Candidatus Puniceispirillum marinum IMCC1322: one gene and its partner. The protein of the gene in region 1 binds, or shares a complex with, the protein of each later gene. Links are inferred from orthologs where the notes say so. Each region holds a gene or a part of one and is shown in the gene's direction. Other genes may lie near its edges.

Evidence for each region.
Region 2: the proteins of metK (region 1) and groL are in contact, whole or in part, in a cryo-EM structure (PDB 8P4O), measured with the Escherichia coli proteins. The link is inferred for Candidatus Puniceispirillum marinum IMCC1322 from one-to-one orthologs.

Annotation. Positions count from the first base shown.
Region 1 is NC_014010.1:1,748,670-1,751,522, reverse strand. The notes cover bases 1-2,781. They hold metK (methionine adenosyltransferase), read left to right. Parts: upstream 1-692; coding sequence 693-1,871; downstream 1,872-2,781. Other genes in these bases: trmB (tRNA (guanine(46)-N(7))-methyltransferase TrmB), read left to right, coding at 1,926-2,723; lnt (apolipoprotein N-acyltransferase), read left to right, coding at 1-632. UniProt on the Escherichia coli protein: Catalyzes the formation of S-adenosylmethionine (AdoMet) from methionine and ATP.
Region 2 is NC_014010.1:2,091,970-2,102,918, forward strand. What follows is about bases 4,132-7,098. They hold groL (chaperonin GroEL), read left to right. Parts: upstream 4,132-4,773; coding sequence 4,774-6,423; downstream 6,424-7,098. Other genes in these bases: SAR116_RS09735 (DUF934 domain-containing protein), read left to right, coding at 4,132-4,304; groES (co-chaperone GroES), read left to right, coding at 4,448-4,735; SAR116_RS09750 (transcriptional regulator), read right to left, coding at 6,494-6,955; SAR116_RS09755 (DUF4258 domain-containing protein), read right to left, coding at 6,959-7,098. In the rest of the region: SAR116_RS09715 (COX15/CtaA family protein), read right to left, coding at 1-412; SAR116_RS09720 (siroheme synthase domain-containing protein), read left to right, coding at 702-1,862; SAR116_RS09725 (DUF2849 domain-containing protein), read left to right, coding at 1,864-2,244; SAR116_RS09730 (nitrite/sulfite reductase), read left to right, coding at 2,222-3,877; more of SAR116_RS09735, read left to right, coding at 3,870-4,131; more of SAR116_RS09755, read right to left, coding at 7,099-7,318; SAR116_RS09760 (ATP-dependent DNA helicase), read right to left, coding at 7,492-10,377; SAR116_RS09765 (lysine--tRNA ligase), read left to right, coding at 10,497-10,949.

The DNA of each region.
Region 1 (2,853 bases):
CGTTTGATGGGTATCTGCTGACCGGCATTCCGCGCCGTGACGAACAGGATAGATTATTCAATGCGGCGGTTTTGCATGCGCATAATGGTGCGCTCAAAGGCATTTATGACAAACGCCACCTTGTGCCATTTGGCGAATATGTGCCGTTTCGTGGCCTGGTTCCGCTTATTGATGTGATTGCTGGCCCGCAGGATTTCAGTAAAGGAACAACAAATAAGCTGTTCACTGTACCAGGAGTTGGCAGGGCGCAGATATTGATCTGTTATGAAGTGATTTTTTCGGGGGCGATCGTTGACCGCCAGAACAAGCCGGATTTCATAGTCAATCTGACAAATGATGGGTGGTTCGGTCATACGGCAGGTCCCTGGCAACATCTGGCTCAAAGCCAGATGCGTGCGGTCGAGGAAGGCATGACATTGATCCGCGCCGCGAATGCTGGTATCAGCGGGGCGTTTGATCCGCTAGGACGGCCACTTGGCCAGATCGAGCTTGGCATTGCCGATAGTCTTGATGTGCAGGTGGTTGCCGCGCTGGAAACAACGTTACTTGCCAAAATGGGGCAGATGTTGTTTGTCTTTATGCTTATGCTGACCGCCGGGTTTGCATATTGGCTTGATCGGCGGCTTGACTGACGGCTTGACCAGCGCCGCTAGTTCAGGCAAAAAACCCTGTCGAAAAATAAAGAGGCTCTCATGTCATATCTATTTACGTCTGAATCCGTGTCCGAAGGGCATCCTGATAAGGTATGCGATCGCATATCAGACACGGTGCTTGATCTGTTTCTAACAGCTGACCCAGAAGCGCGTGTTGCGTGCGAAACCATGGCGACGACCAATCGCGTCATTCTGGGAGGTGAGGTGCGGGCACCCGAAGACCAGATCGCCGGTATTATGAAACAGATTGAACCTGCGGTGCGGGCGGCGGTTAAGGATATTGGCTATGAGCAGGACAAATTCCATCACGCCCATTTCGAATTTCAGAATTATTTGCATGAGCAATCAGCCGATATTGCAATGGGCGTTGATGAAGGCGATAACAAGGATGAAGGCGCCGGTGATCAGGGGCTTATGTTTGGTTATGCCTGTGACGAAACCGACGTTCTTATGCCAGCACCGATACACTATTCGCATCAGATTCTAAAACGTCTTGCCGGAATGCGCAAAAGCAATGCGGATTCGATTTTACGCCCCGACTCGAAAAGCCAGATCACAATGGTTTATGATGATGATGGTAAACCCATTGGTACGCATAAGATCGTTTTATCTACCCAGCATGCCGAAGGCGCATCAACAGATGATATACGTAAATTGGTGACACCGGTTATTGCCGATATCCTGCCAGATGGCTGGATGGTGGGTGCCGATGATCTGCTGGTTAATCCAACGGGTAATTTCGTTATTGGTGGACCCGATGGTGATGCCGGTCTGACAGGCAGAAAGATTATTGTTGATACTTATGGTGGTGCCGCGCCGCATGGTGGAGGCGCCTTTTCGGGTAAAGACCCGACAAAAGTTGACCGTTCTGCCGCCTATGCCGCGCGTTATCTGGCGAAGAATGTTGTGGCCGCCGGTCTGGCGACGAAATGCACGATTCAGCTTGCTTATGCCATTGGTGTTGCTGATCCGGTTTCGGTCTATGCGAATACGCACGGCACCGGTGCAGGCAGTGATGCTGATTTGCAACAGGCTTTGAGCCAGTCGATGAAGCTGACACCACGTGGCATCCGTGAACATCTTGGCCTGAATAAGCCGATCTACGCATCAAGTGCTGCCTATGGCCATTTTGGCCGTATGGCTGGTGAAGCGGGTGCGGGATCATTTAGCTGGGAAGCAACCGATCTGAAAGCTGCACTGACGGCGGCTTTGGCCTAATATTTATAGGTATCCACAGCGAGGATGTCTGGTGATTTGGGAATGGTTGTGACGATGACATCAGACAAAAAAGAGACAGTCATAAAAGTGATAGGCGCCAAAAAGACAGACACCAAAAAGACAGATGCTCAACAACCAGGCGCTCAAAAACCAAATATGGATAATCAGGATTTTTCTGCCTCGCGTTTTTATGGCCCGCGCTTTTACGGACGGCGGAAAGGTCGTCCATTGCGGCAGACAATGCAGACTTTATTGGCTGAAAAATTGCCTGAAGTACGGTTTGATCTAGAACGTCACGCCGCCGCGCAATTCAGTAGTCCCTGTGCGGATGTTTTTCTGGAAATCGGGTTTGGCGGCGGCGAGCATATCGCCGGACTGGCGACGCAACGGCCTGATGCCGGTTTCATTGGTGCCGAGCCCTTTATAAATGGTGTCGCTAGTCTGCTGCGGCATATGCAGGATGACGATATCGATAATATCCGCATCTGGGATGATGATGTGCGGCTGATCTTTGCGTCGCTGGCCGATGCGTCGCTGGCGGGTGCCTATGTTATGTTTCCCGATCCCTGGCCAAAAAAGCGCCATGCTGGACGCCGGATTCTGCAAGATGATGTGATGAATTCGCTGGCGCGGCTGATCCGGCCAGGGGGCAGCCTTGTGATGGCCAGTGATGATCCAACGGCAAAAAGCTGGCTGTTACAGGCGGCAATGCGGCATCCGGCCTTTGACTGGACCGCGCGCTGTGCAGATGACTGGCAGATACGACCAGCAGACTTGCCAGCGACACGCTATATGAAAAAGGCCGAAAATGAAGCACGCCATCCGGCCTGGTTTATTTTTACCCGTAGCTAGGCTGAAACAGGTGCTGACGTAAACGCTTGTCATTTGGCGTGTTACGTTATATATAATATGCAAAATCAGCTGTCGCATAGATAGTGAGCCGCGGGCTCACTTTTTTATTGGCTGATATGTGGATCGATTG
Region 2 (10,949 bases), 350 kb from region 1 along the record:
TAAGCAGGCGGCGACCATAGCCAGCAGGTATCATCTGTTTTGCCGCAAACCATAGCAGTGGCACAGCAAAGGCGACGCCCAGTAAACGTCCCCATAAACGGTGAAAATATTCCCAGAAGAAAATGAGTTTGAAGCCTGCCATATCAAGGCCGAAATTAATCTTGTCATATTCAGGCGATTGCTTGTAAAGCGCATAAACACGATTCCATTCAGCCTCGCTGAGCGGCGGCAATGTACCCATCAGTGGCCGCCATTCAACCATCGACAGGCCGCTACCGGTCAAACGCGTAATGCCGCCAATCACCACCATAATTGCGACCAGCGCAGCCATAAGCAAAAGCCATAATGCAACTATATTCTGGGACTTTTGGGTGGCATGCGCCGACCAGAATGAGGACAGATTTGTAGTCACTACTTTACTCCAGACATAGCAGCCGCCTAAAGCCGCATTGTAATTACCCCTAAGCACGGCTTATAGCATCCCATGCGACCAGATTAAATGGTCGCATTGCCGCAGGGGTATTTAGGGTGATGACTATGTTTCAATCACAATCAAATTTTCAGAAATATTTACTGCTAAACTGAGTATAATGAAATTATATTTTTTTGAACGTGTTATTTCATTTAAATATCACAAAAATTTACTAATTATGGTGATAGGAAACTGTCTGGTTGGGCAGTAAAGCTATGGAAGCTGAACAATGGCATCATATTTTCCGATCTTTGTTGATGTACAGAGCGTTTCACCTTTGGTGATTGGCGATAGTGATGTGCTGACATCCAAAATACGGTTACTGTCAAAAATGGCACCTATTATTGATGTTGTTTCCAGCTCGTCATCTGTGGTGGAAACATTGGCCAGCGCTGATCAGATAAATGTGCTTGCTGGCGTGACCGCGCATGATGATGCGGTGCTTTCGATGATGGCTGGTCGGCCTTTGGTGATTATCGAGACCGGTGATCCGGCGCGTAATAAGGTGCTTGCCCAGCATGCACGATCGCTTGGGGTGCCGGTGAATGTGCCGGACACCATTTCCCTATGCAGTTTTTTTCTGGGTTCGATTGTCGATCGTTCACCTGTCATTGTGGCGATTTCCACTTCGGGGTTGGCACCGGTTCTGGCACAGCATATCCGCGCACGGATCGAAGATATGCTGGCACCAGCAACAGGCAGGTTGGCGCATTATCTGTTCCGGCTTCGTGACCGGATGAAACATTTTCCACATGCCATGCGTCGCGGCTTGCAACATCAGATTTTAAAAGGGCAAATTGCCCAATATGTCATGGCGGGTAAAGCGACGGTGGCTGATAATGCCATCATGCATATGCTTGGCAATGTTTCGTCATCACAAGACCGGTCACATGCCGAAAAGGTGCGGATACAAATTGTTGATGCGGGTGCAGGCGCCAAGGGACTGTTATCCCTGGATGCGGCAGAGGCTATCCGTCATGCCGATAGTATTTTTTACGATCATCTGGTGTTGGACGAGGTGCTTGATCTGGCACGGCGCGAGGCCAAACTGACACTCTGCCAGATTGTTCACTATGCCAACGGTCAGCTAAAAGGCGGCCAACATAAAGACGATATGTCAATGGCATCATTGCTTGGCAAGCTGAAGGCGGCATCTAAAACCAATGACCGTATTGTCTATCTGGCAGGGGGTGATCCGCGCCATACGCGCACGGCTGATTTCATGCTCAAAGCGCTTGGTGATCATGGCCTTGCTGGCCAGCATATCACCTCGGCGGCAACGCCGCGTGCGCCGTCCTATACGGCACCAAGACCCGCCATTAATGCCAGTGACATTGTACAGCTGGGCGTGATTAACAACCCCAATAACGATCTGCGAGAAGGTGCCTGAAATGTCAAAAACCCCTGATATGTCAAAAACTGATGATATTATTCTAACCGCAAACCGGCTTGATGATGGTGTTGTGCTATGGATGACAAACAAGCTGGACTGGACAGTTAACCGCAGCAAAGCCGCGATGTTTGATGCAAAGAGCGCCCCCCTTGCCACAGCCCGCGCCGAACAGGATGTGGCCGCAAACCGGATAGTTTCGCTCTATACTATTGCGGTGAATGGCAAGGCAGACCAGTCAGCGCGTGAGACAATTCGCGCTGCTAGAGGTCCGTCCATCATCCCCCCTGCGGATAGGCCAGCCTGTGCCCCTGTTCCGTTAGGCAGATTCTTTCATCCATCTATAAAAGGAGCGCCGCATGTATCGCTACGATCAGCTTGACCGAAATTTTGTCAAAGCGCGGGCGCTACAATTCCGTAATCAGGTCGAACGCCGACTGGCGGGAGCGTTAAGCGAGGATGAATTCAAACCTTTGCGGTTACAGAATGGTCTGTATTTGCAACTTCATGCCTATATGTTGCGGGTCGCAATTCCCTATGGGGTTATGAGCGCACAACAGCTTCGTGGTCTAGCTGGAATCGCTCGTGATTTTGATCGCGGCTTTGGCCATTTTACCACCCGGCAGAATATCCAGTTTAACTGGATCAAGCTTGTGGAAACGCCTGATATTCTGGATCGGCTAGCCAGCTTTGATATGCATGCGATTCAAACCTCGGGCAATTGCATCCGCAATGTCACTTCGGATCCATTTGCCGGTGCGGCGGCTGACGAGTTGGAAGATCCGCGTGGCTGGTGTGAAATCATCCGGCAATGGTCAACCTTGCATCCCGAATTTGCCTTTTTGCCGCGTAAATTCAAGATCGCCGTATCAGCAGGCGCGACAGATCGCGCCGCCACCGGCTTTCATGATATCGGCTTGCGGATGGTCAAAAATACCGATGGCCAGATTGGCTTTCGGGTGCTGGTTGGCGGCGGACAGGGGCGCACCCCACGTGTGGCCCAGCAGATCGCCGCCTTTCTGCCAAAGCATCATTTACTATCCTATCTCGAGGCAATTCTGCGTGTCTATAATCAGGCCGGGCGCCGCGACAATATCTATAAGGCGCGAATCAAGATACTGGTCGAAGCTATGGGAATCGATGCTTTTCGCGATGCAGTTGCGGCTGAGTGGGACAAAATCCGCAATAGTGCTATCGAACTGCCCGACGCCGAGCGTGATCGGATTCTTGCCCATTTTGCACCTGTCGATCTACCGCCATTCCCTGCGCGTGATTATATGGACGATATCACGCGTCGCCGGCAAACTGACCGTGCTTTTGACCAGTGGATGACGCGTAATATTACGGCCCATTGGCATCCTGATTATTGTGCGGTCATGATCAGCCTGAAAGCGATTGACCGTCCGCCTGGTGATGCCTCGGCGCATGAGATGGAAGCCATAGCCGATATTGCCGAAACCTATGGTCAGGACGAAATTCGCGCAACTTATGAACAGAATCTGATTATCCCGCATATGGCTAAACAGCATCTACCAGCAATATATGACCGGCTTGCCGCGCTTGACCTTGCTGGCGCTGAGGCTGGATTGATTGGCGATATGATCGCCTGTCCGGGACTGGATTACTGTAATCTTGCCAATGCGCGGTCTTTGCCATTGGCTGATAAGATTTTCCGGCGTTTTGATGATGCTGACCGGCGCGCTGATATTGGGGCGTTACGCCTAAATATATCCGGATGTATTAATGCCTGCGGGCATCATCATGCGGCGGATATCGGCATATTGGGTGTCAATAAAAAGGGTGTTGAACATTATCAGATCACGCTTGGCGGACGGGCTGGTGAGGCGGCCGCAATCGGCAGCATTATGGGGCCGTCTTTTGAAGAGGCTGATGTGCCTGCCGCGATCGAACGTATCGTCGATACCTATATGGATTTACGGCATGACAGTGAAACATTTGCCGATAGTCTGATCCGACTTGGAACCGCACCGTTCAAGGAATCGCTTTATGCGTGACGATGCTATCCAGACCCAGACCCAGCTATTTGATCTTGCCCATGGTACAGTGATTGACGCGGCAGATCGGCGTGTTGCCGATTATAGAATCGCTACTGGTGACAGCTTGGCAGATGAGTCCATATATGCGGCGCTTAGCATAGATAGTGTGGTCGAAATCAGGTTTGACAAATTTTCAGATGGGCGTGGATTTACCTATGCCCGGCGCATATCTGAGGCTGGGCTTGCTGGCGTACTTGTGGCCAGCGGTCATGTGATTGCCGATCAGGCCGATTATTTGCGCCGCTGTGGCTTCACCCATGCTGACATCCCCATATCAAAAATAGATGACTGGCAGGCCGCCTTATCAGCCATTCCAGCCCATTTTCAGCATATGACAAATTCTCCACGTAGCCGTATGGCTGCCTCAACTATGCGCCGCAAATAGGGCAATCATTTTTTTAGTCATTTTTTCCCCACATTGCTTGACAAGTTGTTGCAGGGAGCCCACATAGCATTGATTAAGGGCTAGCACTCGCGATGGGTGAGTGCTAGTGACACTTTTATTTGCATAACGGAGGAGAGAAAGGCATGAAATTCAGGCCCCTTCACGACCGCGTCGTTGTACAGCGGATTGAATCGGAAGAAAAGACTGCAGGCGGAATCATTATTCCAGATACAGCCAAAGAAAAGCCAATGGAAGGCAAGGTTATTGCCGCCGGAGCTGGCGCGCGAGACGAGACTGGCAAAGTTCAGCCGCTTGACGTTAAAGCTGGCGACTCTGTGCTGTTTGGCAAATGGTCAGGCACCGAAGTCAAAATCGACGGTCAGGATTATCTGATCATGAAAGAATCCGACATCATGGGTGTTATCGAATAGATCGTCCCCTTAAAGTCTAAAGAGAAGGAATACAGAAAATGGCTGCTAAAGAAGTCAAATTCGGATCAGAAGCTAGAACAAAGATGCTCGAAGGTGTCGATATCCTAGCGAACGCCGTTAAAGTCACATTGGGTCCAAAAGGCCGCAACGTGGTTTTGGAAAAGTCTTTTGGCGCACCACGGATCACCAAAGACGGTGTGACAGTTGCTAAAGACATCGAATTGAAAGACAGATTCCAGAATATGGGCGCACAGATGGTGCGTGAAGTGGCGTCAAAAGCGAATGACGTCGCTGGTGACGGAACAACAACCGCAACCGTTCTGGCGCAAAGCATTGCCCAGGAAGGCGCAAAAGCTGTTGCATCTGGCATGAACCCAATGGATCTGAAACGTGGCATCGACATGGCTGTCGAGGCTGTTGTTGAAAAGATCGTTGCAGGTTCAAAGACCATTTCAACATCTGACGAAGTGGCTCAGGTTGGAACCATTTCAGCCAATGGTGAAGAAGAAATCGGTAAGATGATTGCCGAAGCCATGGAGCGTGTTGGTAATGAAGGTGTGATCACCGTTGAAGAAGCCAAAAGCCTCGACACCGAATTGGATGTTGTTGAAGGTATGCAGTTCGACCGTGGTTACCTGTCACCTTATTTTGTGACAGATGCCGAGAAAATGCGCGCCGTCCTTGAAGAGCCGTATATTCTGCTACACGAAAAGAAACTTTCCAATCTACAGGACATGCTGCCTATTCTGGAAAAAGTTGTCCAGTCAAGCCGTCCATTGTTGATCATCGCCGAAGATATCGAAGGCGAAGCTTTGGCAACTTTGGTTGTTAACCGTCTTCGTGGTGGCCTGAAGGTTGCTGCGGTCAAGGCACCTGGTTTCGGTGATCGCCGCAAAGCCATGATGGAAGACCTTGCCATTCTAACGAACGGCACTGTCGTATCAGAAGAAGTTGGTATTGCGCTTGATAGCCTGACACTCGAAATGCTGGGTTCTGCCAAGCGCGTCGAGATCACCAAAGACGAAACAACAATCGTTGATGGTTCTGGTGACAAGACCGAAATCGACGCACGTTGTAACCAGATTCGTGCCCAGGCTGAAGAAAGCACATCAGATTATGACCGTGAGAAGATGCAAGAGCGTTTGGCCAAATTGGCTGGTGGTGTTGCTGTGATCAAGGTTGGCGGTGCTACTGAAGTCGAAGTGAAAGAGCGTAAAGACCGTGTTGACGATGCAATGCACGCAACCCGTGCTGCGGTTCAAGAAGGTATCGTCCCTGGCGGCGGTGTTGCGCTTGTTCGTGCATCAGTGGTTCTTGATGGCTTGAAGCCAGCTAACCGTGATCAGGAAGTTGGCATCAATATCGTTCGCCGCGCATTGCAGGCTCCGGCCCGTAATATTGCGGAAAACGCTGGTGCTGAAGGTTCGGTTATCGTTGGCAAGCTCATGGAAAGCAACGATCCAAACATGGGTTACGATGCCAAGAATAACGAATATACCGACATGATCAAAGCTGGTGTTATCGATCCGACTAAAGTGGTTCGTTCGGCTTTGCAAAATGCGGCATCTGTTGCTGGCCTGCTGGTTACAACCGAAGCTATGGTTGCTGAAAAGCCAGAGCCAAAAGATCCAATGCCAGCTGCCCCTGATATGGGCGGCATGGGCGGTATGGGTGGCATGGGCTTCTAAAGTCAGTCATCTATGTTACGAATATCAGACCGGAGGGTGGTAACGCCCTCCGGTTTTTGTTTGGGGTAACCTAGGCCGCAGATTGATAGGGGTTATTGGCGTCAGCGACCCGCCTGATTTTGATCTGGTTTTGCGATGCCTGTGGTGTGACCAACGCACTTAGTTCTGTAATACCATATGATAACGTGATGCTAAGTTGATCGCGCGCTATTTGGCGCAATGTCATGTCCTGTGTTGGTTCAATTGGGCATTCATCACGCTCCCACCGTCCCACTGACTGTGTATCGCGATGAAGCAGTTTAGCCAATTGCGCCTGTGTCATACCTATTTCTGTGCGCAGAAAGCGAATTTCAGCGCCGCTTAGTGCGCCACTTTGGTTTATCAGCCCTTCGGCAATCGCTCTATGAAGCATGCCAACAGCGGGTATCTGGATGATCTTTTCACCGTCATCATCGACTATATCAAAGTCGGCATCGGCAACGATGACATTATCCAGCCCGCATTCGGTATAGTGATAATCTTGTGTATTCATTTTTTACTCCAACATCCCTGATGGATTTCGCATGGGGTACTCATCTTTCCAAAATATCGTGATAAATTTTATCATCTTTGTGTCAAAATCTGGAACGATCACAACGACTAAACTCCGGTTATGTGAATTAGGGGTTTTGCCTTCGACCTTATATTTCCAGAATCCATCTTGCGATGATTTTTCAGCATCATCATAAACATATCCAAATTTCAAAAGATATCTGACATCAGCAACAATCAAATTTCGTTTCGCAAGTTGTTCCTTAAAATGAACTCGCTGTATCCAAGTCGTAAGATCATTTGCTGCCAACTTCCAAACCATCTTGGTTGCGCGCGCTGGGGTAAGTGCCGTGGGTTTCGTCATCAATAGCTTCTGCGTATGATTTCATGGGCTAAACACCAGCATTATAATCAAATAAAAGTATCATGGTGATATATATCATGATGATATATAGAAGCAATTAGAATGCTGTGTCAAGCCTATTTAAAACGATGGCGAGCGCAACGTAGTTTACCGCTTGGCTAAATTATTAATTGTCACTCTCCCAAAAAATCCCTGGTGCGGGCGATCGCTTCGGCAAGGCCGACACGCTGCACCTCGACATCGGGTGGAAAGGCTGTCGTCAGGCGGGTTGGCAGGCGGCTATCGAGCATCACGAAAACACCGCGATCAGTATCTCGGCGAATCAGGCGGCCAAAGGCCTGACGCAACTTCAATCGTGCCAGTCGTTCAGTCCAGGCATCGCGGCCTTGCCATTTGGCACGCGCCTGAAATAACAGGTCACTGCGTGGCCACGGCATGCGGTCAAACACGATCATCCGCAATGCCGCCCCGGGGACATCAATGCCATCGCGCACGGCATCAGTACCTAGCAGACATGATTCGGCCTCTTCGCGGAACATCTGCAACAGGGTTTGCAAATTCATCTTGTCTATATGCTGGGCATAGAGGGGCAGACCTGCCGCTTCCAGCCGTGCCAATAGGTCTGGATGCACGGCTTTTAGGCGCCGCACTGCTGTAAACAGCCCCAAGGCACCGCCGCCTGATGCCTGCATCAAGCCCGCCATTGCCGCCGCCGTTGCCGAGGGGCGGTCACGCACCACATCATTGACGACAAAAATACGTGTCTGATTGGCATAATCAAAGGGCGAGCTGAAAGCTGCCCGCAATGTCGGATGTGCCAGATGTGCCGCCCCCGTCAGCGCCAAGGCCGAAGCCCAGCCGTCGGCGGCAACCGTATTGTCACGCGCACTGTCTTTTGTCGCGGCTTCCTTTTCGGCTTGGCTGCGTTTGGGCTGGGCGTAATCCTGCAAGGTTGCCGACGTGATCGCCACCCCATGTGCCCCATCCAGCACCTCAGCGGTAAAGGGAATGGTAGGATCAAGCCAATGGCGGGCATAGCCAACATCACGATCCTGACCTTCGATCCGGTCAATCTGCAACCAGTCAACAAAGCCATCACGTTGGCCATCGCGCACATCACCCAGCATCAGCTGCCAGGCATTAACCGGCCCTGCCGCGCGTAGCTCTAAACCGCGAATGGCGCCCTCGATCCGCGCGCGTGCAGCGCTGTCCAGCTCATCGACTTTATCATCAAGCAAGGCTTTGAGTCGTTTTGCCAGATTGTTAAGCGGCACCAGCAGATGGTGCAGTCGATCGGCAAATTCATTGGCCGATGTTAATAAATCATCCGACGCTGGATGTAGTTCACTTTGCAGATCATATTGGCTTTCGGGGTCAGCCGCGCGCGCATATAGGCTGTTGCGCACATGCATGAAAAAGGCCTCGGCTGGTCCCATTGGTTGAAAAGCGGATAAACGCTTCTGCCAGCCCTGACCAGGCAGGTCACGGGCAAATTCAAGGGCGGCTTCGAGATCGGCTTTTGCCGCATCGTCGCCCGCAATCAGATCTTCAAGCCGACGTTTCAATCCACGTGCACGCCCCCGTCGTCCATCTTCAGCACCACGAATCCAATGTCGTAATTCGGCTGTTTCACCAGCGCTTAGATAGGCCGAAAAGGCACTATCAGCCGCGTCAAATACGTGATGCCCCTCATCAAATACATAGCGTGTAGGCCGCCGCCGGTCATCATTGCTGGCATAGGCGGCATGGATCATAACCAGCGCATGATTGGTGACAACAATATCGGCACGTTTGGCGCTGCGGGTCGATTTTTCAACAAAGCATTTGTTATAATGCGCACAGGCGGCATGCACGCATTCACCGCGCCGGTCAGCCAGACCAACCGTCTGTGCGCGTCCTAGCAGATCCATTAGCCATGCGGGAAAGCTGGCACCTGTCAGATCGCCGTCACTTGTTGCCCCTGCCCAACGCGCCATCAAGCCCAAAGCGGTGGCGTTACGTGGTTGCCCCGGCATTGTCCCTAGGGCTTCTTCCAGATTAAGTAGGCATAGATAATTTTCCCGGCCTTTGCGCAAGACAACCTTTTGTGCATGCGTTTCGGCATTCGGATATAGTCGCGTCAGCTCTGCCGCTATCTGATGTTGAAGCGTACGTGTATAGGTCGAAATCCATACGGCGGCGCCATTTTTTTCTGCCCATAGGGATGCAGGTGCCAGATAGCCTAATGTCTTGCCTGTACCAGTGCCCGCTTCGGCAAGCACCAATGTTGGTGCTGGTCCGGCATCTGGCCGGTCAAAGCTGGCGGCGATGGCGGCGGCATAATCGGACTGGCTTTCACGCATTTCTGCGCTATGTCCGAGCATATCCTGAAGCCGTTCGCGGGCGGCATCTGGCAAAACAGGTTGCGTGCCGGGATCGATCTGTGGCGTGTAATCGGTATATTCGGGTAGACGGTTCCAGATCGCTGCATTGCGTCCGTCGGGTGGCTCTGGCTTCTGGGGTGCTAGGCCTAGATGCGATAGCACAATAGGCCCCCATGTCCAGCCGCCAGCTGTCATCATGGCAGCAATTTCACCCGCTTCCTTTCGCGCTGGTGGCGGCGCGCCGGCCAGTTCATCAAGCAGCATAAAGGCAATCTGCGGCAAAAGCGCCGCCATGGCGTCACCGCTTTGTGGCCGTGCTAGCCCCAATTGCGAGGCCAGCCCGACAGGTGTTGGCAGACAGAAACGCGCAGGCCGCACAAAGGCGAATAATTCCATGATATCAAGCGCACGGGCGATGTCTGTGCCTGCCCGGGCGCTACTCCACCGACGATGGCATAATAGCACTGTTTTTTGGCCAAGCTTATGGCTTAACGCGGTGCGATCCAACTCGGCAATCTCGCCATTCTCCGAAATCCAGATCAGATGTGATCCATGCGGATAGAACACAGGCGCACTGTGTAATTCGGGAATTTCATTGGGATTTGACGAGAAGATATCCTGCATGACTCTATTGATATAGACCGCCACGCCAGTACAATCTAGCCTCGTGGGGGTAGATAGGCGTGAAAACCGCATTTTATCCCATTGTCAGGCATTGTGATCGCGCTTGACCTTACCCAAGGCTTTGCCTAGCTTGGCGACAGTTTGATTGCGTCCTCACATTGCTGGCGACGCTATGTTAAAAAGAGCATCTGATGACGAATGTGAATGAAATGATGGATATTGCCCGCAATGCCAAAGCCTGGCCGTTTGCCGAAGCCGTGATGCTGGCGAAGCGGTTGGATAAAATGGGCGGCCCCAAAAAGGACAGCGTCATTTTTGAAACTGGTTATGGCCCATCTGGCCTGCCGCATATAGGCACTTTTGGCGAGGTGGTTCGTACCAGCATGGTGCGACATGCTTTTGAAACACTTACAGGAGCCACAACCCGCCTGATTTGCTTTTCCGATGACCTTGATGGGTTTCGCAAGATTCCCGATAATATTCCGAATCCCGAACAGCTGACGCCATATCTGCACATGCCGCTGACCAAGGTGAAAGACCCATTTGGCACAGCGTCATCCTTTGGGGCGCATAATAATGAGGCCTTACAGGCGTTTCTTGATTCATTCGGGTTTGACTATGAATTTGTCAGTTCGACCGACTGT